2 regions of the Klebsiella sp. SYXHC3 genome follow, and region 1 is predicted to be linked to the other one. Evidence: predicted binding sites of a transcription regulator. Region 1 holds the regulator's gene; the other holds the start of a gene.
What was found. The regulator CRP, encoded in region 1, controls carbon source genes, mostly activating them, when cyclic AMP is high. The targets are predictions, from matches to a motif close to ATGTGANNNNNNTCACAT.
Positions count from the first base shown of each region.

Region 2: a site for CRP is predicted at 6,096-6,113, ahead of serC (3-phosphoserine/phosphohydroxythreonine transaminase). Genes of this name have one in related genera too.

Region 1 is NZ_JBXUNG010000002.1:455,973-466,433, forward strand. Features, by position in the region: gene tsgA (MFS transporter TsgA) at 1-113, opposite strand, end outside; gene ppiA (peptidylprolyl isomerase A) at 391-960, shown strand; gene AC2CGP_RS09120 (YhfG family protein) at 1,067-1,234, shown strand; gene AC2CGP_RS09125 (putative adenosine monophosphate-protein transferase Fic) at 1,224-1,826, shown strand; gene pabA (aminodeoxychorismate synthase component 2) at 1,859-2,422, shown strand; gene argD (bifunctional acetylornithine/succinyldiaminopimelate transaminase) at 2,512-3,732, shown strand; gene AC2CGP_RS09140 (YccS/YhfK family putative transporter) at 3,722-5,800, opposite strand; gene crp (cAMP-activated global transcriptional regulator CRP) at 5,851-6,483, opposite strand; gene AC2CGP_RS09150 (OsmC family protein) at 6,788-7,192, shown strand; gene AC2CGP_RS09155 (phosphoribulokinase) at 7,255-8,124, opposite strand; gene AC2CGP_RS09160 (YheU family protein) at 8,197-8,415, opposite strand; gene AC2CGP_RS09165 (hydrolase) at 8,412-9,434, opposite strand; gene AC2CGP_RS09170 (NUDIX hydrolase) at 9,515-10,234, opposite strand; gene prs (ribose-phosphate diphosphokinase) at 10,432-10,461, shown strand, end outside.
Region 2 is NZ_JBXUNG010000006.1:184,134-194,594, forward strand. Features, by position in the region: gene pflB (formate C-acetyltransferase) at 91-2,373, opposite strand; gene focA (formate transporter FocA) at 2,425-3,282, opposite strand; gene ycaO (30S ribosomal protein S12 methylthiotransferase accessory factor YcaO) at 3,664-5,424, opposite strand; gene AC2CGP_RS16780 (hypothetical protein) at 5,562-5,789, opposite strand; gene serC (3-phosphoserine/phosphohydroxythreonine transaminase) at 6,238-7,326, shown strand; gene aroA (3-phosphoshikimate 1-carboxyvinyltransferase) at 7,401-8,684, shown strand; gene cmk ((d)CMP kinase) at 8,878-9,561, shown strand; gene rpsA (30S ribosomal protein S1) at 9,699-10,461, shown strand, end outside.

The DNA.
Region 1 (10,461 bases):
AAATAATCCGCGATGTTCCCCATCACCATCCCGGTGACGATCACCAACGCGCCGGTCAGGGCGTAGGAGAAAAAGCTGATCCATGTGAGCTTGATACGATTGCTGTTAGTCATGACAGGCCTGTGAATAGATAGGTAAAGCGCGTTGACGCTGCGCCGGGCGCACAGATTTTATTCATTCAAGTGATGAAGGCAAACGTTTATATTGAAATGTAGAGCTTATTGCATGGTTTTGTGTGACATTGATCACATTAATAAGATTGCTCACCCCTGAGTCAGTTCGTAACAAGTGTTTCAGCTAAGTAAAATTAGGTAAAAGGCTAGCCCGCTATGCAAAGGCTCTTTAGAATCAAGGCACTTGCTTTTTACTCTGCTCCGTTAAGGAATTTCCATGCTCAAATCCACTCTGGCGGCGATGGCTGCCGTATTCGCCATTTCAGCATTCTCCCCCGCCATGGCGGCCAAGGGCGACCCGCACGTACTGCTGACCACTTCTGCTGGCAACATCGAGTTGGAGCTGAATAGCCAGAAGGCGCCGATTTCTGTCGATAACTTCCTGAAGTACGTGAACAGCGGTTTCTATAACAACACGACCTTCCACCGGGTGATCCCAGGCTTTATGGTGCAGGGCGGCGGCTTTAACGAGCAGATGCAGCAAAAGCAGCCGAACCCGCCGATTAAAAACGAAGCCGACAACGGCCTGCGTAATACCCGCGGGACAATCGCCATGGCGCGTACCGCCGATCAGGACAGCGCGACCAGCCAGTTCTTCATCAACGTGGCTGATAACGCTTTCCTCGACCACGGGCAGCGTGATTTTGGCTACGCGGTATTTGGTAAAGTGGTGAAGGGAATGGACGTCGCCGACAAAATTTCTCAGGTTCCGACCCACAACGTCGGCCCATACCAAAATGTTCCGTCCAAACCGGTCGTTATTCTCTCGGCGAAAGTGCTGCCGTAATCTTCTTCAGGCGCGGGCGGTCCGCCTGCGCCCAGCTTGCCTCTCTGCGTAACCTGAAATTGCTGCTTATACTTGTGGCACACAGGGGACGATAAGGGAGGCGACCATGCGTTTACTCACCGATAAACAAAAATCCCGGCTCTGGGAACAGACCCGCAATGCCAATTTTCAGGCCAGCCGACGCCTTGAAGGCGCGACGGTACCGCTCGTTACCTTGACGGCTGAGGAAGCGCTGGCGCGTCTTGCCGAGCTGAGGAGGCGTCATGAGCGCTAAATATGGTGACGATCGCGACCCCTATCTCTATCCGACGCTGGATGTGTTGCGTAATCGGCTGGGTATTCGTCAGGCGCAGCGGCTGGAACAAACGGCATGGGAATTCACTTCGCTGCGCGCGGCGACGATCCCGTTGGGCCCGCGCGGCCGCGGCTTACCGCATCTGTGCGCCATTCACCGGCAACTTTATCAGGATCTCTTTGACTGGGCGGGCAAACTGCGGGAAATCGATATCTACCAGGGCGATACGCCGTTTTGCCACTTCGCGTGGATAGAGAAAGAGGGCAACGCGCTGATGCGCAAGCTGGAAGAAGAGGACTATCTGTGTGAACAACCCCGGGAGACGTTCGTCGAACGCCTGAGCTGGTACTACGGCGAAATCAATGTCCTGCACCCGTTCCGCCTTGGCAACGGCCTGACGCAAAGGATCTTCTTCGAACAGTTGGCCATTCACGCCGGCTACCTGCTCGACTGGCGGGGTATTGAGCCGGATGCGTGGAGCCAGGCTAACCAGTTGGGCGCGATGGGCGACCCGGAACCGCTGGAGCGTATCTTTCGTAAAGTGGTAAGCGAAGCGCGGGAATCTGAGTAGAATAGCCCGGTTTTGTTTTTTCCGGAGCCGCTATGATCCTGCTAATCGATAACTATGACTCTTTCACCTGGAATCTGTACCAGTACTTTTGCGAACTGGGGGCGGAGGTGCTGGTTAAGCGTAACGATGAGTTAACGCTGGCAGAGATAGCGTCGCTGGCGCCGGAGAAAATCGTTATTTCGCCGGGCCCCTGCACGCCCGATGAGTCAGGTATTTCGCTGGACGTTATCCGCCGCTATGCCGGAAAAACCCCGCTGCTCGGCGTGTGTCTGGGTCATCAGGCTATCGCCCAGGTCTTCGGCGCCGCCATCGTACGCGCCGCGCAGGTCATGCATGGTAAAACGTCGCTTATTGAGCACAACGGCGAGGGCGTTTTTAAGGGGTTAAACAACCCGCTCACCGTTACGCGTTACCATTCATTAGTTATCGACCCGCCAACCCTTCCCGCGGATTTTATCGTTACCGCCCGCAGCGCCAGCGGTGAAATCATGGGTATCCGCCATCGCCAGTGGGATCTCGAAGGCGTGCAGTTCCACCCGGAGAGTATTCTTAGCGAACAGGGACACCAACTGCTGGAAAACTTCCTTAAACGCTGATTTATAGTTGCCATGAGTTGATTTATTATGCATATTTTGTGATTAAAACATCGCATTCATTGCACATTACACAGAAGGATGGGCATCACATGGCAACAGAGCAACCGGCAATCACCCGCGCCACATTCGATGAAGTCATTCTGCCGATTTATGCACCGGCGGAGTTTATTCCGGTGAAGGGGAAAGGCAGCCGCGTTTGGGATCAGCAGGGCAAAGAGTACGTTGATTTTGCCGGCGGGATTGCGGTGACCGCGCTGGGCCACTGCCACCCGGCGCTGGTGGCGGCGCTGCACGAGCAGGGCGAAACCCTGTGGCACACCAGCAACGTTTTTACCAACGAGCCGGCGCTGCGCCTGGGTCGCCAGCTGGTGGACGCTACTTTTGCCGAACGCGTGGTGTTTATGAACTCCGGTACGGAAGCCAATGAAACGGCGTTCAAGCTGGCGCGTCATTACGCAATCACTCGCCATAGCCCGTACAAAACCAAAATCATCGCTTTCCATAATGCCTTCCACGGACGGTCGCTGTTCACCGTCTCGGTTGGTGGTCAGCCGAAATACTCTGACGGTTTCGGGCCGAAACCGGCAGATATCGTGCATGTCCCATTTAACGATCTCGAGGCGGTGAAAGCGGTGATCGATGACCATACCTGCGCGGTGGTGGTTGAGCCGATTCAGGGCGAGGGCGGGGTAATGGCGGCGACGCCGGCGTTCCTGCAGGGGCTGCGCGAACTGTGCGACCAGCATCAGGCGCTGCTGGTATTTGATGAAGTGCAGTGCGGTATGGGCCGTACCGGTTCGCTGTTCGCCTATATGCATTACGGCGTGACCCCGGATATCCTGACCAGCGCGAAAGCGCTCGGCGGCGGTTTCCCGATTAGCGCGATGTTGACCACCAATGAAATTGCCAGCGCCTTCCATGCCGGTTCCCATGGCTCCACCTACGGCGGCAATCCGCTGGCCTGCGCGGTGGCGACCGCGGCTTTCAACCTGATTAACACGCCGCAGGTGCTGGAGGGCGTGAATGCCAAACGGGCGCTGTTTGTCGAACACCTGCAGCAGATCGATGCGCAGTTTGATCTGTTCAGCGACATCCGCGGCATGGGGCTGTTAATCGGCGCCGCGCTTAAGCCGCAGCATCATGGACGCGCGCGCGATTTCCTCTATGCCGCGGCGGAGGCCGGGGTGATGGTGTTAAACGCCGGGCCGGACGTAATGCGCTTTGTGCCGTCGCTGGTGATTGATGATAGCGATATCGCCGAAGGGATGGCGCGCTTTGCGCAGGCGGTTAAAAACGTGCTTAGCGCCTAGTCGTGCGTAGCCAGATGCCGTGATGCGGACGCTGACGCCATGCCACCGACGAAATGGTGTGCATGGTGTTCAGATGGCCGAGGATCCGCTGCAGATGCTGCTCAAGGGTGCTGAGCGGCCCACGCAACACTTCCCCGTCCTGGGATTCCATAATATTTACATCGCCCGCGCTGCCCGGCCCGTCTGAATCCAGACGCTGCTGACAGCGCTGTAGCGCAATTTCACAAGATTCCAGATACCGCTGCGCCAGGTCAGGCGTTAGCATCGTATGCTCGCGCGCCAGCGTGGTCATGGCGTTGATATGCTCAACGATAAACTGGCTATGGGTTACCCACAGCTTCATATCTTCCAGATAGTGCGAGTTAAAACCCGGTTCCTGCATCGCCTGGTTAAGCGAGTTATACAGGGCGTTGTGCGCCTGGTTGACGCGCATACGCTGGTAGGCCAACGCCGGGGCCTGCGGATCGGCGCTAAGTATCAGCCGAATAGCCTCCTGATCGGCCTCCAGAGCATCGTGGGCGTTTTTACGCAGCAGGCCGCTCTGCCATTGCGGCCATAGCCAGACCATCCCGCCAAAGGCGATCAGACAGCCAATGATGGTATCGATAAAGCGGGCGACGATGAACTGCTCGCCGTTAAGCGTTAGCAACTGCAGGGTGTATACCGCGGTGACGGTAAAGCCCACCATCGCCCAGCCGTAGTGTTTACGAATGATGAGATAGCTCAGCAGCGTGATGAACAACATACCGCTTAACGTATAGCTCTCCGGTACGTGGAAGTGTAAGGTCAGCCAGGCGATCACCAGGCCCGCCAGGGTGCCTGCCGCCCGGTGGACAATCCGCACGCGGGTGGCGCCGTAACCGTTTTGCGTCACGAACAGCACGGTCATCAGGATCCAGTAAGGCTTCGGCAGGTGCAGGGCGCTGCCCATCAGGCTGGCGATGCTCAACATTACGCTGATGCGCGCGGCGTTGCGCAGCGCCGGGGATTTCAATGACAGGTAGTTCTTCAGGGCCGGTAGCAGCGGCAGGCGTCGTTCTTTGTCCGCCATCAGGTTACGTGCGTACAGCGGGCGCTGAGTACGTAGCACGCGGGCGATACGACTGAAGTGCCAGGCGCAGAACTGGCCAACTGGGTTATCGGGATGCTGATAGGCGATTTTTTCCAGCGCGCCGATTTGCTTATCCATCTGAAAGCGGCGCGGGTAGCGGTGGTAGAGAATATCATCCGCCAGCACCCGCAGACGAGCGGCGACGGTCTGCGCGTTCCAGCGGATGACCGCTTCCGCATGGCTGCGCTCCACCAGTTTTTGCACCTCTTCCGGCTGGTGCAGGCTCACTGAAATATGTTCCTGCAGATCCAGCCCAACCTGGAACGCGCGCAGCAGTCGCTTATGATCGCTACGCTGGTTGGCGGCTAACATATGCATCTGCTGATAGCACTGGGTAATTAAATCGACTACCTTCTGCTGGCGGGTAAGCAGCGGCGGCAGGGAGGTCGTCGGATCAGTGTGCTGCGTCAGGAGGCTATATTTGGCCTCGCAATAGTTAGCCAGTTCGCGGTAAAGCAGGCTTAACGACTCGCGCAGCGGCTGCTCTCGCCAGAGCCAAAACCAGAACCAGTTAAAGAGTCCGTACCACAAGGTTCCCAGCGCATAGATAAGCAGCGGCTCCCAGATGGGCATATTGCCGGCCAGGCTTAAGGTAAAAATGGCGGCGATAAGCGATGCCGGCAACAGGCGAGCGTGTAGCGAGCTGATTTCCGCCGTCACGCCGAGAATCAGCGCCAGCGCGCTGAGGATAAGCGGCAACGGGATGTCGCGCGCCAGAAGCAATTGCACAATCAGGCTGCTGCCGGCAAACAGGCAGCCGCCAACGATCAGGCGTTTGAAAAAACGTTTATGCGGGGTGTCGAGACCGGCAATATTGCAACAGGCGGGAACTAAAGAGAACAGCAGCCCTTGCTGCAGATGGCCGAGCAGAAGCCCGATGGCCACAGGTAGACACAGCACCAGCGTTTGCCGCAGTGCATAGTTGACTTCCGGGTGGTAAATCAGCCTGCGCCACATGGGAGAAACAAAAACGGCGTACTGCGCGGAGCAATACGCCGTTTAGCGACTTAACGGGTACCGTAGACGACGATAGTTTTACCGTGTGCCGAGATCAGGTTTTGATCTTCCAGCATCTTCAGAATACGGCCGACGGTTTCACGAGAGCAACCGACGATCTGGCCAATTTCCTGGCGGGTGATTTTGATCTGCATCCCGTCCGGGTGAGTCATGGCATCAGGCTGTTTCGCCAGATTCAGTAAGGTCTGAGCGATACGGCCCGTCACGTCGAGGAAAGCAAGGTTACCGACTTTCTCGGAAGTGACCTGCAGACGACGCGCCATCTGCGAGGAGAGGCGCATCAGGATGTCCGGGTTCACCTGGATTAACTGACGGAATTTTTTGTAAGAGATCTCGGCCACTTCACATGCGGTTTTCGCACGTACCCAGGCACTACGTTCCTGACCTTCTTCAAACAGGCCTAATTCACCGATGAAATCGCCCTGGTTGAGGTAAGAGAGGATCATCTCTTTACCTTCTTCATCCTTGATGAGTACAGCCACGGAGCCTTTTACGATGTAGTAAAGCGTTTCCGCTTTCTCACCCTGGTGAATCAGCGTGCTCTTTGATGGGTACTTATGAATGTGGCAATGAGACAAGAACCATTCAAGGGTAGGGTCTGTTTGCGGTTTGCCAAGCACCATGCGCGGTTATCCTCTGTTATAAGCTATCTCCGGACGCCGACACTACACGGCATCCGGGCATGCAATCGTATTTTTCCCTATGCCTGGGAAGCTGGCTGCTCAATTTATGCAGCCTGTAATGTGAACTCCTCAGCATACATGCGGTACATCAATGTATTACTGTAGCATCCAGACTGTTTTAGCATAGCTTTCACCGCATGTCTCCTGGTGTCTCGCTTCAGCATGACCCAGGTCGCCTTCCGTTGCGAGATTTGTTATGTGCGCGTAATCTGTCAGGAAAATTGCAACAGCGGAGTTAAATTTTATGCAAGCGCGTGTGAAATGGGTGGAAGGTCTAACCTTCATCGGTGAGTCGGCCTCCGGCCACCAGATTTTAATGGATGGCAACTCCGGGGACAAAGCGCCCAGCCCGATGGAAATGGTGTTAATGGCGGCGGGCGGCTGTAGCGCAATTGACGTGGTGTCTATCCTGCAAAAAGGGCGTCAAAACGTCACCAACTGCGAAGTGAAGCTGACCTCTGAACGCCGTGAAGAGGCGCCGCGCCTGTTCACCCATATCAATCTGCACTTTATCGTCACCGGTAAAGAGCTGAAGGATGCGGCGGTGTCCCGGGCGGTGGATTTATCCGCGGAGAAGTACTGCTCGGTGGCGCTGATGCTGGAAAAGGCGGTCAACATCACCCACTCTTACGAAGTCATCGAAGCCTGAGACGAATTGACGTAGCGGGACGCTAACCCCGGCAGCACGGCGACCGGGGTTTTATTTTGCCCTTAACTAATGGTTTTGCCTTCCATCAAGCGCTCGACCAGCGGCGCCATAATGAGCTCCATCGCCAGCCCCATCTTACCGCCCGGCACCACCAGGGTGTTCATATGCGAGATAAACGACCCCTGTAGCATCGCCAACAGCCAGGGATAATCAATCCCCTGCAAATTGCGAAAGTGAATCACCACGAAGCTTTCGTCGAGCGATGGAATGCCTTTGGCGGCAAATGGATTCGAGGTATCGACCGTCGGCACGCGCTGGAAGTTGATATGGGTGCGTGAGAACTGGGGGGTGATGAAATTGATATAGTCTTCCATCGAACGTACCACCGAGTCCATCACCGCTTCGCGCGAATGGCCGCGTTCGCTGGTATCGCGAATGAGCTTCTGGATCCATTCAAGGTTGACGATCGGCACCACGCCGACCAGCAGGTCGACATGTTTCGCCACGTCATGCTGCGGCGTCACCACGCCGCCGTGCAGCCCCTCATAAAACAGCACGTCGGTCGGTTCAGGCAGCGGCTGCCACGGGGTAAAGGTGCCGGGAACCTGATTCCAGGGAACCGCTTCATCATAGGTATGGAGATATTTTCGCGACTGGCCCTTGCCGAATTCGCCGTACTCTAAAAAGGTGCGTTCAAGCAGGCTGAAGTCGTTGGCTTCCGGGCCGAAGTAGCTGATGTGTTTGCCCTGATCGCGCGCTTTGCGGATCGCCATGTCCATTTCCGGGCGAGTATAGCGATGGAAGCTATCCCCTTCGACCTCCGCGGCATGCAGGTTCAGCTGCGAGAAAATTTTGCGAAACGCGAGGCTGGTGGTGGTGGTGCCCGCGCCGCTGGAGCCCGTGACTGCGATCACTGGATGTTTGGCAGACATAACAACTCCCTGATTAAGTGATGGTGTGTCGCCGTATCGCGCCAGGCTCTCGCGGTTAGAGGGGCATGGCGCTTAGCCGTTAAACATCTTGCGGGGCATGATGTTGACCGTCTCGTGCAGTTCTGACCACACCAGTACGGCCTCCCCGGTTTTAAGCTGCTGTTTTACATCGGCGACTTTATCGGCAAGCGAACGTTCATGTTCACCATAATCGGTGCCTTCGCGCAACACAAAGCTTTCAATCAGATTATCCAGCGTTTCGGGATCGAGATCCTGCCAGGGAATAATCATGCTTGTCCTCCCAGCCAGCGGGTTAACCAATCCGGAATACGTTGCTCCAGCCACATTTGCGGTTTTCGCAGCGTACCGCCGACAAAGCCAACGTGGCCGCCTTGTTCCGTGAGCTGATATTCGACGTTAGCCGGCAGCTGTTCCTGCGGCGGTATTGAATGATGGTCCATAAATGGATCGTCTTTTGCGTGAATGATCAGCGTCGGCTTGGTGATATCGCTTAAGCGCGGCATCGCGCTGCACTGTCGGTAATAGTCTAGCGCATCGGCGAAACCGTGGATTTTGGCGGTGATCATGTCGTCGAATTCGCGGATGCGGCGCATGCTTTTGAGCTGGCGAAGATCCACCGGCAGCGAGCCTGGATAGGCTTTCAGCTTGCGCGAGGCGTTGGCTTTCAGCAGGTTGAGCAGGTAACGTTGATAGACGCGCGAAAATCCTTTATCCATATGGTAGCTGCAGGCTTCCAGCATAAAGGGCGCCGAGACAATGACGGCCGCATCGAGCGGAATATTGTCGCCTTCTTTCGCCAGCAGACAGCCCAGCATGTTGCCGCCAAGCGAATAGCCTACCGCCGCCGTCGGCGCGGCGCCGAATTCACGCCGCAACCAGTGCAGGAACCAGGTGCCGTCTTCCGTTTCGCCAGAGTGATAAATACGACTGTTGCGATTCGGCTCGCCGCTGCAGCCGCGAAAATGCATCACCACCCCGAGCCAGCCGCGCTGCATGGCGGCGTGAATTAAACCGTGGGCGTAAGGGCTATGCAGGCTGCCTTCCAGACCGTGAAAAACCACCAGCCGCGGTTTGTGGCGCGCGCCAGCAGGGTCTTCGCTCCAGGCCAGATCGACGAAATCGCCATCCGGCAGCTCAAGGCGCTGCCAGTGCGGCGTAAATCGGAGCTTGCGGCGGATGATCCGCGGCAGCATGGTTTGCAGATGACGATTGCCCACGCCGCGCATCGGATGGAATTCGCGCGAATCGTTATCGGGGGGCGTCACTGCTGTCGGGGTTATTTCAACCATAGTACCAGGATTATTAAGAAACTTTTAGAACACTATACCGCGCATAAAAGTGGGCGGTTAGCCAATATGTGGTCTTGCGGCTAATCGGCAAGCAGATTGCGCGAGAAGAGGTGGATATCCGCACCGGGCTTGAGCCGCCACAATCGCGCCTTTCGCGCCCCTGTCGCCAGCGTTTCTCCGGTTTCTTCGAACATGCCGGAGGCCTCAAAACGGCGGATTAGGCTTTTACGCTGAATCGGCTGGCCGAGGATGATTTCGGTCGCTTCCTGCAACTGGCCGTGGGTAAAGGTATCCCCCAAACAGTAAACAGGCAATAACGAATACATCGTTTTCTGGCGCAGGCGCTCCAGCGCGGCGCTGACTATCTGCCGATGATCGAAGGCAAGGTGATACTCATCAAGCTGCTGGACCGGCACCCAGCGGGCGTCGCTGACGCTGGCGATATGCGGCTGACAATCGACCCAGGCGATTAGCGCGAACCAGGCAACGGTCAGGCTCCAACCGCGCGGATCGCGGTCCGGTCCGGAAAAGGTACCGAACTGCTCCAGCCATGAAGGGGAAATGCCGGTTTTTTCCGTCAGCTTCCGCAGCGCCGTAGTGCGGGTGGACTCATCGTGGCCCGTATCGATAAATCCGCCGGGCAGCCCCCATGCGCCTTGCTGTGGCGGATTCGCGCGTTCAACCAACAGTACGCACAGCGCTCCCTGATGAAGGGTAAACAGCACGCTGTCGACGGTCACCAGCGGTGAAGGAAAACGGCTGGCGTCGTAGTGGTTGAGGTAATCGGCGTCGGTGGTCATAACATGCTCGCTGCGCAATAAGAACGCCGACAAGTGTACCAGCCCCCTTCAGAGCGGCAAGTGGCTATTTTTTCCTTCTATCTTTCAATGGGTTAATTCTTTTTCGTCGCGGAACGATATTTAATGCTTGCATGAATAGTGTCTTAAGGACATTATCAATTGTGTCCAAGAGACATAATTTAGGCGAGGAGGCCATCATGAGCGAAAAATTCACACTTTTGCTGGAC
Region 2 (10,461 bases), on a different contig from region 1:
GGCAAAGCAGGCTGGGGCAGGGAATCACGTGTTAAAAAGGCCCCACTGATGTGGGGCCTTTATTGTACGCTTTTTCAGTCAGACAGGGAATTACATGGTCTGAGTGAAGGTACGGGTAATAACATCCTGCTGCTGTTCTTTAGTCAGGGAGTTAAAACGTACTGCGTAGCCAGATACACGGATGGTCAGCTGCGGATATTTTTCCGGGTTTTCCATCGCGTCGAGCAGCATTTCGCGGTTCATGACGTTCACGTTCAGGTGCTGACCACCTTCGATGGACGCTTCGTGGTGGAAGTAACCATCCATCAGGCCCGCCAGGTTGGTCTTACGAACTTCGTCATCTTTACCCAGCGCGTTCGGCACGATAGAGAAGGTGTAAGAGATACCATCTTTAGCGTAAGCAAACGGCAGTTTAGCAACGGAAGTCAGAGAGGCTACAGCGCCTTTCTGGTCACGGCCGTGCATCGGGTTAGCACCTGGTCCGAACGGCGCGCCAGCGCGACGACCATCTGGGGTGTTACCGGTTTTCTTACCATACACGACGTTAGAAGTGATGGTCAGAACGGACTGAGTCGGGATAGCGTTGCGGTAGGTATGCAGTTTCTGAATTTTCTTCATGAAACGTTCAACCAGGTCAACGGCCATGTCATCGACGCGAGCATCGTTGTTACCAAACTGCGGATATTCGCCTTCGATTTCGAAGTCAACAGCCAGACCGTCTTCGTCACGAATCGGTTTAACTTTCGCATATTTGATAGCAGACAGGGAGTCAGCAGCAACGGACAGACCTGCGATACCACACGCCATGGTGCGGATAACGTCACGGTCGTGCAGCGCCATCAGAGAGGCTTCGTAGCTGTACTTGTCGTGCATGTAATGAATGATGTTCAGCGCGGTGACGTACTGTTTAGCCAGCCAGTCCATGAAGTGATCCATGCGTTCCATAACTTCGTCGAAGTTCAGGACGTCGCCTTTGATCGGCTCAGATTTCGGACCAACCTGCATTTTCAGTTTTTCATCAACGCCGCCGTTGATAGCATACAGCATGGTTTTCGCGAGGTTAGCGCGAGCGCCGAAGAACTGCATTTGTTTACCAACAATCATCGGGCTTACGCAGCATGCGATAGCGTAATCGTCGTTGTTGAAGTCCGGGCGCATCAGGTCATCGTTCTCGTACTGCAGAGAAGAGGTATCGATGGATACTTTAGCGGCGAATTTCTTAAAGCTCAGCGGCAGTTTTTCAGACCACAGGATAGTGATGTTCGGCTCCGGAGACGGCCCCATGGTGTACAGGGTGTTCAGGAAGCGGAAGCTGTTTTTGGTTACCAGAGTACGGCCGTCAACGCCCATACCACCGATAGATTCCGTTGCCCAAATCGGGTCGCCGGAGAACAGTTCATCATATTCCGGGGTACGCAGGAAGCGAACCATACGCAGTTTCATGACCAGGTGGTCAACCATTTCCTGCGCGTCTTGTTCGGTGATTTTACCTGCCTGCAGGTCACGTTCGATGTAGATATCCAGGAAGCTGGAAGTACGACCGAAGGACATTGCCGCGCCGTTCTGAGATTTAACGGCGGCCAGGTAACCGAAGTAGGTCCACTGAATAGCTTCCTGAGCGGTAGTCGCCGGACCGGAGATGTCGTAGCCATATTTAGCCGCCATCTCTTTGATCTGACCCAGCGCGCGATGCTGTTCAGCAATTTCTTCACGCAGACGGATGGTTGCTTCCAGATCTTCGCCGCTTTCCAGTTTCGCCTGCAGCGAGTTGAACTGGGCGAATTTGTCTTTCATCAGGAAGTCGATACCGTACAGAGCAACGCGACGATAGTCACCGATGATACGACCACGGCCGTAAGCATCCGGCAGACCGGTCAGCACGCCGGATTTACGGCAGCGCAGGATGTCCGGGGTATATACGTCGAAAACGCCCTGGTTGTGAGTTTTACGGTACTCGGTGAAGATTTTTTTCAGCATCGGGTCCAGTTCGCGATTGTACGCTTTGCAGGAACCTTCAACCATTTTGATACCGCCGAACGGGATAATCGCACGTTTCAGCGGAGCTTCAGTTTGCAGACCAACGATTTTCTCGAGCGCTTTCTCGATGTAGCCCGCGTCGTGAGAAGTGATGGTGGATGCGAGGGAAGTGTCGAAATCAACAGGCGCGTGAGTGCGGTTTTCCTGTTTAACGCCTTCCATTACGCTGTCCCACAGCTTGGTGGTCGCATCAGTTGCGCCAGCCAGGAAGGATTCGTCACCTTCATATGGGGTGTAGTTTTTCTGGATAAAGTCACGTACGTTGACTTCGTTCTGCCAGTCACCTTTCGCAAAACCTTCCCAGGCTGTGGCTAACTTTTCATTAAGCTCGGACATGTAACACCTACCTTCTTAAGTGGATTTTTTATTTACTGCCTGAGACAACCATTAATGATGATCGTCGCCACGCAGGTAAATGACCCAGTATGTCAACCCAACCAACAAACCACCGCCGATGATGTTTCCGATAGTGACTGGAATCAGGTTATCAGTGATGAAGTTCATAACGGTTAAGTGAGAAAAACTCTCCGGAGTTGAACCGATAGCGGTCCAGAATTCCGGGCTAGCAAAGTTGCGAATTACGATACCCATCGGGATCATAAACATATTAGCGATGCTGTGTTCAAAGCCGCTGGCGACAAACATCGCAACCGGCAACACCATGATCATCGCTTTGTCCATCAGGCTGCGGCCGGAGTAACTCATCCAGACAGCCAGACAAACCATCAGGTTCGCCAGGATACCCAGGCAGACGGCTTCAATAAACGTATGGTGCATTTTGTGGTCTGCAGTTTGCAGAACATTTAAGCCCCAGCCGCCGTTGGCCGTCATATACTCGCCGGATAACCACATTAATAATACGAACAGCAGTGCGCCGATGAGGTTTCCAACATAGACGTTAAGCCAGTTTTTTGCCAGCTGACCCCAGGTAATACGCCCGCTGGCTTTCGCCACGACGATCAGTACGGTAGAGGTGAAAAGGTCAGCACCGCAGATGACGCAAAGAATCAGACCTAGTGAGAAGCATACCCCGCCGATAAGTTTGGCAATCCCGAATGGCATTGCGGCAGTACCGGTGGTCGCCGTGATATAAAACACAAAAGCGATGGAGATGAAGACACCGGCGGTAATCGCCAGATAAAACGTCTTCAGCGGATGTTTCGTCGCTTTATAGACACCTGCTTCTTCGGCGACTTTCGCCATCGCGGCAGGGAGTAAAAGATCAAAAGGGTTGTCAGCTTTCACACTAACTCTCTCTTTATATAAGTTGGCGGTGTGATACTAACAAAGCATTATAGAAGGGAATTTGATGTAGATCATATCCTACCGGAGTCATAGGCCCATTTTGCGTGTGGAATTAGCCTGTTATTGCTTTATCTTTTTGATTTTTAATAAAAAACTAAATTTTAATATTTATAAATAATGTTGAAAATTTCCATGGGTGACCATTGATTACGGTTAATTAGAATGGAGTATTTTTATTAAAATTAACAATCTAAATATCACCAAATATTGTTTTTTACTTAAAGTTAACTCATGGGCTACAAAATGGCATGGTTTTGGCAAAAATCATAAGAAAACGGAGCCGCTGTCGGCTCCGTACGTTATTTTTTTACCTATAAAGGGTTATTTGGCCCAGAAGGCCGCTTTTGCACGTTGTAGCTTTTCGTAGGCCTTCAGTAAAGATTGATGCGCCGGGAAAGCGTGCAGATCGCTATCGACCGCCTGCAGGCCATAGAACGGCGCTTCGCCGCTCAGAGCGGCGCTCGCGGCTTCTACTGCATCCGCGCCATACATACGGATGAAGGCATTCAGATACTGTAACGGCTGGCGTTCTTCTTCCTGGCTAAGCAGCAGCAACGTTTGCAGGCAACGATAATAGTTGGCGCGCTCAGGGCTGAAGATGGAGGCATTGAATTCCATGGTCCACTCCGTCCAAATCAACGCCTGATCCAGGTCGCCGCCGGCCAACGCCAGCATCGCTTTTAGCTCGCCGATGCGCAGGGTATACCAGCCGTTGTCTTTGCCGGTTGCCAGTCCTAACAGCTCGCGTACGCGCGTGAAGTCATCAAGACCTTCGTCGTCCATTTGCTCAATAAGCGCCAGATAATCTTCTTTTTCCCACTCGCTACCCGGCAGGGAGAGAATCGTGTCGCGCAGATGCGCGCCCATGCTGTTGTTTGCAAGCCACAGGTCTTCCGCCGGATAAATATCGGACATCCCTGGAACGATGATTCGGCAGGCATAGACGCTCAGATGTTCGTAGTCGGCGATATAAACTTCTTTATCTTCTGCTTTGAAGATAGCCATCAGGGTGGCGAACTCTTCTTCAGTCGTGCCGGAGAAATTCCAGTCTACAAACGGATAGTCGGCATCCTGTTTGAACATATCCCAGGAGATCAGGCCGCTGGAATCAATGAAGTGAGTTTCCAGGTTGGCGTGCTCGGCGACTTCTTCGTCATCAAAGGTCGGCGGGGTAAAGACGTCGAGGTCTTTCAGGCTGCGGCCCTGTAGCAGTTCGGTGACGGTACGCTCCAGCGCCACGCCGAAATCCGGATGGGCGCCGAAAGAGGCGAAGCAGGTGCCGTTAGCCGGGTTAAACAGAACTACGCAAATAACCGGGTATTTGCCGCCCAATGAGCCATCGTAAGCGAAGATCGGGAAACCTTCAGCTTCAAGTTTAGCGATAGATTCAACGACGCCCGGATAGCGCGCCATCACTTCCGCCGGGATCTCCGGCAGGCTGATGCTCTCTGCGATGATACGGTTTTTGATATGACGCTCAAAGACTTCAGACAAGCCCTGTACGCGCGCTTCATTCGGGGTATTACCCGCTGACATGCCGTTAGAAACGTACAAGTTGCCGACGATATTCATCGGAATATAGACGGTTTCGCCGTCTGATTGACGGGTAAACGGCAGGCCGCAGACGCCGCGCTCATCATTACCGGATTGCAGGTCAACGAGCATGCTGGCGGTCAGTTGATCGTCCGGATCGTAAAAGGCGCGCAGGCGGGCATCCAGCAGGCCTTCCGGTACTTCATCGTCTTCGGTCAGCGGGAACCATTTTTCGTTCGGATAATGAACAAATGGACCGTTGGCGATGGTTTCGCCTAACCAGAAGTCCGCGAAGAAGTAGTTGGTGGACAGACGCTCAAAATATTCGCCCAGCGCGGAAGCCAGCGCCGCCTTTTTCGTCGCGCCTTTACCGTTGGTAAAGCACAGCGCGCACTCTTTATCGCGAATGTGAACGGACCACACGTGTGGTACCGGGTTCAGCCACGAGGCCTCTTCGATATCAAATCCGAGGTCGAGCAGTTTCTGCTGGAAGCGAGCGATGGAATCTTCCAGGGCGGCATCTTTGCCGGGGATAAATGTCTGGGTCATAGCAATTCGTTTATTGTTGGCAGGATGGGCAATGATACGGGTTTTACCGGTAAGTGGCTATGTCGTTAGCCGCGCTAAGGGATAAAAAGAGAAGAGCGATAAATGGCATGCGGAGAAACTCCACATGCCATAGCAAGTTACAGGATTGGCGTACAAATGCTAACGATCATAGCGGCGCCAGCAAGACTGGTACCGACGATGCCTGCCGCCATCACTGCGAAGCCTGCCCCCAGCGTAAAGGGCCCGGTAATCGCGCCGATGACAATTGTCGGGATACTGACCAGCAAACCAATTGCTGCCGGAATGGATAACAGGCCAAAGCCGCCGCTCACATCAGACATTTCGTTATAGGTTAATTCACGCATAACTATTCCTTTAAAAGTGATTAATACCAGTCTTCATCGGCTGGCTTAAAAATTTTAATGATCTGGAAATGCAGCGGTAAATGGCGATGCTCTCGCGGAAACATAATTCATGAAGAATTAAGATAATATTCAAGTATTAAATGAGTTGACGGATTGCGCTATGGCGAGATCGTTACCTGTGAATGTAGTGGATAACTATTTATGCCGTGGGTCAAAATCCGGAATGGGTGACGGAACACAGGCTAAAAAGCGATTCTCTTGCAGCAATTATGTCGGTTTAATGACGTCAAGCTGGTTGATTCTTTTGTGTGACGATGGCCTCATTTATGGGCCGCTTAGTTTTACTCGTTGCGGTGTGTGTCACTGAATGATAAAACCGATAGCCACAGGAATAACTTATGCCCGCGACGGTTCGCGTGCAGACAATATAGCAACGTGGTGAGGGGAAATGGCTCAGGTCTATAACTTTAGTTCGGGCCCGGCAATGCTGCCGGCAGAAGTTCTCAAACTGGCGCAACAGGAACTGTGCGACTGGCACGGTCTGGGGACGTCGGTAATGGAAATCAGCCACCGTGGTAAAGAGTTTATCCAGGTGGCTGAAACGGCAGAACAGGATTTCCGCGATCTGCTTAATATCCCTTCCAACTATAAAGTGCTGTTCTGTCATGGCGGCGGTCGCGGCCAGTTTGCCGGGATCCCGTTAAATCTGCTGGGTGACAAAACAACAGCAGATTATGTGGATGCTGGCTACTGGGCGGCGAGCGCAGTGAAAGAAGCGCAAAAATACTGCACGCCAAACGTTATTGATGCGAAAACCACCGTTGACGGCCTGCGAGCCGTTAAACCGATGAGCGAATGGCAGTTGACGCCGGGCGCGGCTTACCTGCACTTCTGTCCAAATGAAACCATTGATGGTATCGCTATCCACGAAACGCCAAACTTTGGCGATGATGTGGTCGTTACCGCGGATTACTCCTCCAGTATTTTGTCGCATGAAATTGACGTCAGCCGCTATGGCGTGATTTACGCTGGCGCGCAGAAGAATATCGGCCCGGCAGGGTTAACGCTGGTTATCGTGCGTGAAGATCTGCTGGGTAAAGCCAGCGTCGCCTGCCCATCGATCCTTGATTACACCGTGCTGAACGCCAATGATTCAATGTTCAACACGCCGCCGACCTTCGCCTGGTATCTGGCGGGGCTGGTATTTAAATGGCTGAAAGAGCAGGGCGGCGTCGCTGCGATGGATAAAATCAACCAGCAGAAGGCTGAATTGCTGTATGGCGTGATTGATAATAGCGATTTCTATCGTAACGATGTTGCCGCGGCCAACCGCTCGCGGATGAACGTGCCGTTCCAACTGGCGGATAGCGCGCTGGACAAACTGTTCCTTGAAGAATCTTTTGCGGCTGGTCTGCATGCGCTGAAGGGCCACCGCGTGGTGGGCGGTATGCGTGCTTCTATATACAATGCGATGCCGCTGGCCGGCGTCAAGGCGCTTACCGACTTCATGCAGGACTTTGAACGTCGTCGCGGCTAATTGCTGAGCGCTTATTTTCATCCCCGCGGCCGGTCTGCGGGGTTTTTATTCTGTTTTTTTGAGAGTCGAGTTTCATGGAATCCCTGACGTTACAACCCATTGCGCGCGTTGATGGCACCGTAAACCTACCCGGGTCAAAAAGTGTCTCTAACCGCGCTTTGCTGCTGGCGGCATTAGCCCACGGCACCACCGTGCTGACCAATTTGCTGGACAGCGATGATGTTCGCCACATGCTTAATGCGCTTAACGCCCTGGGAGTTCACTATACCCTGTCCGCCGATCGTACTCGCTGTGAAGTCACCGGCAACGGCGGTCCGCTTCAGGCCAGCGGCGCGCTGGAGTTGTTTCTCGGTAATGCTGGTACGGCGATGCGCCCACTGGCGGCGGCGTTGTGCCTCGGCGACAACGATATTGTGCTGACCGGGGAGCCGCGGATGAAAGAGCGACCGATAGGCCACCTGGTCGATGCTTTACGCCAGGGGGACGCGCAAATTGAGTATCTGGAGCAGGAAAACTTTCCGCCTCTGCGCCTGCGCGGCGGTTTCAACGGCGGCCAGGTGGAAGTCGATGGCAGCGTCTCCAGCCAGTTCCTTACCGCTTTACTGATCACTACGCCGCTGGCGCCGCAGGACACGACGATCGCGATTAAAGGCGACCTGGTGTCCAAACCTTACATCGACATCACGCTGCACCTGATGGAAACCTTTGGCGTTGACGTTGAAAACCACAACTACCAGCGCTTTGTCGTACGCGGCAAGCAACAGTATCAGTCGCCGGGCGACTATCTGGTGGAAGGTGATGCCTCTTCAGCCTCGTATTTCCTTGCTGCCGGCGCGATTAAAGGCGGTACGGTAAAAGTGACCGGGATTGGCCGCAATAGCGTTCAGGGCGACATTCGCTTTGCCGATGTGCTGGAAAAAATGGGCGCGACAATTACCTGGGGCGACGATTTCATCGCCTGTACCCGCGGTGAGCTGAATGCTGTCGATATGGATATGAACCATATCCCGGATGCTGCAATGACCATCGCCACTGCGGCGCTATTCGCGAAAGGCACCACGGTGCTACGCAATATTTACAACTGGCGGGTGAAAGAGACCGACCGCCTGTTCGCGATGGCCACTGAACTGCGTAAAGTGGGCGCCGAAGTAGAAGAGGGCGAAGATTATATTCGTATTACGCCGCCTGAGACGCTGAAATTTGCTGAAATCGGTACTTACAACGATCACCGCATGGCGATGTGCTTCTCGCTGGTGGCCTTATCGGCGACACCGGTCACTATCCTTGATCCGAAATGCACGGCGAAAACGTTCCCGGATTATTTCGAGCAGTTGGCGCGAATTAGTACCCTCGCGTAAAGTCTGTTCTGTCCTTTAAGGTAAAGCTTTGTCATCTTGCGGGCTGGTATTCTGCCAGCCCGCTATAATTGCGCAATTCTTCTACATTTAATTTCTTCTATTCCGTAATTTGCACGCAATGCTCACTTTCTGGCGCATTGATGCGTATAATGCGCGGCGTTTATATTCATGCGCCTTGCTGAAGGAGAAAAAGATGACGGCAAATGTTCCGGTAATCACCATTGATGGACCTGGCGGTGCGGGTAAGGGCACGTTGTGCAAGGCAATGGCGGAAGCGCTTGGTTGGCATCTGCTGGATTCCGGGGCCATTTACCGCGTTCTTGCGCTGGCAGCCTTACATCATCACGTAGACGTCGAGTCAGAAGAGGCGCTGGTTCCGCTGGCAGCTCATCTCGATGTGCGGTTTATTTCTACTGACGGCAACCTGGAAGTGGTGCTGGAAGGCGAGGATGTCAGCGCAGAGATCCGTACCCAGGAAGTGGCCAATACCGCCTCTAAGGTCGCGGCTTTCCCACGTGTACGTGAAGCGCTGCTGCGCCGTCAACGCGCCTTCCGCGAACTGCCTGGCCTGATTGCCGACGGCCGCGATATGGGCACCGTCGTGTTCCCGGATGCGCCGGTTAAAATTTTCCTCGATGCGTCGGCGGAAGAACGTGCCCAGCGCCGCCTGCTACAGTTGCAGGAGAAGGGTTTTAGTGTTAACTTTGAACGTCTTTTGTCCGAGATAAAAGAGCGTGACGATCGCGATCGTAATCGTGCTGTGGCGCCGCTTGTCCCGGCCGCTGATGCATTAGTTCTCGATTCCACTGAACTAAGCATTGAGCAAGTAATTGAAAAAGCGCTACAATATGCGCGCGAAAAACTGGCTATCGCTTAACCGTTAACCGGCAAAGCGTCGCAAGCCTCCGAATTATAGCAGTACCCCCGCAGCAACGGAGTGTTAGCGGGTATGTTAAACAACCCCATCCGGCACGGAGCCAGGTGGACGTTAAATATGAAACCTGAAGATTAAACATGACTGAATCTTTTGCTCAACTATTTGAAGAATCCTTAAAAGAAATCGAAACCCGCCCGGGTTCCATCGTTCGTGGTGTTGTTGTTGCTATCGACAAAGATATCGTACTGGTTGACGCTGGTCTGAAATCTGAGTCCGCCATCCCGGCTGAGCAGTTCAAAAACGCCCAGGGCGAGCTGGAAATCCAGGTTGGTGACGAAGTTGACGTTGCTCTGGATGCAGTAGAAGACGGCTTCGGTGAAACCCTGCTGTCCCGTGAGAAAGCTAAACGTCACGAAGCTTGGATCACGCTGGAAAAAGCTTACGAAGACGCTGAAACTGTAGTCGGTGTTATCAACGGCAAAGTTAAAGGTGGCTTCACTGTTGAGCTGAATGGTATTCGTGCGTTCCTGCCGGGTTCCCTGGTAGACGTTCGTCCGGTGCGCGACACGCTGCACCTGGAAGGCAAAGAGCTTGAATTCAAAGTCATCAAGCTGGACCAGAAACGTAACAACGTCGTTGTTTCTCGTCGTGCCGTTATCGAATCCGAAAACAGCGCAGAGCGCGATCAGCTGCTGGAAAACCTGCAGGAAGGCATGGAAGTCAAAGGTATCGTTAAGAACCTCACTGACTACGGTGCATTCGTTGATCTGGGCGGCGTTGACGGCCTGCTGCACATCACCGATATGGCCTGGAAACGCGTTAAGCATCCGAGCGAAATCGTAAACGTTGGCGACGAAATCACTGTTAAAGTGCTGAAGTTCGACCGCGAGCGTACCCGTG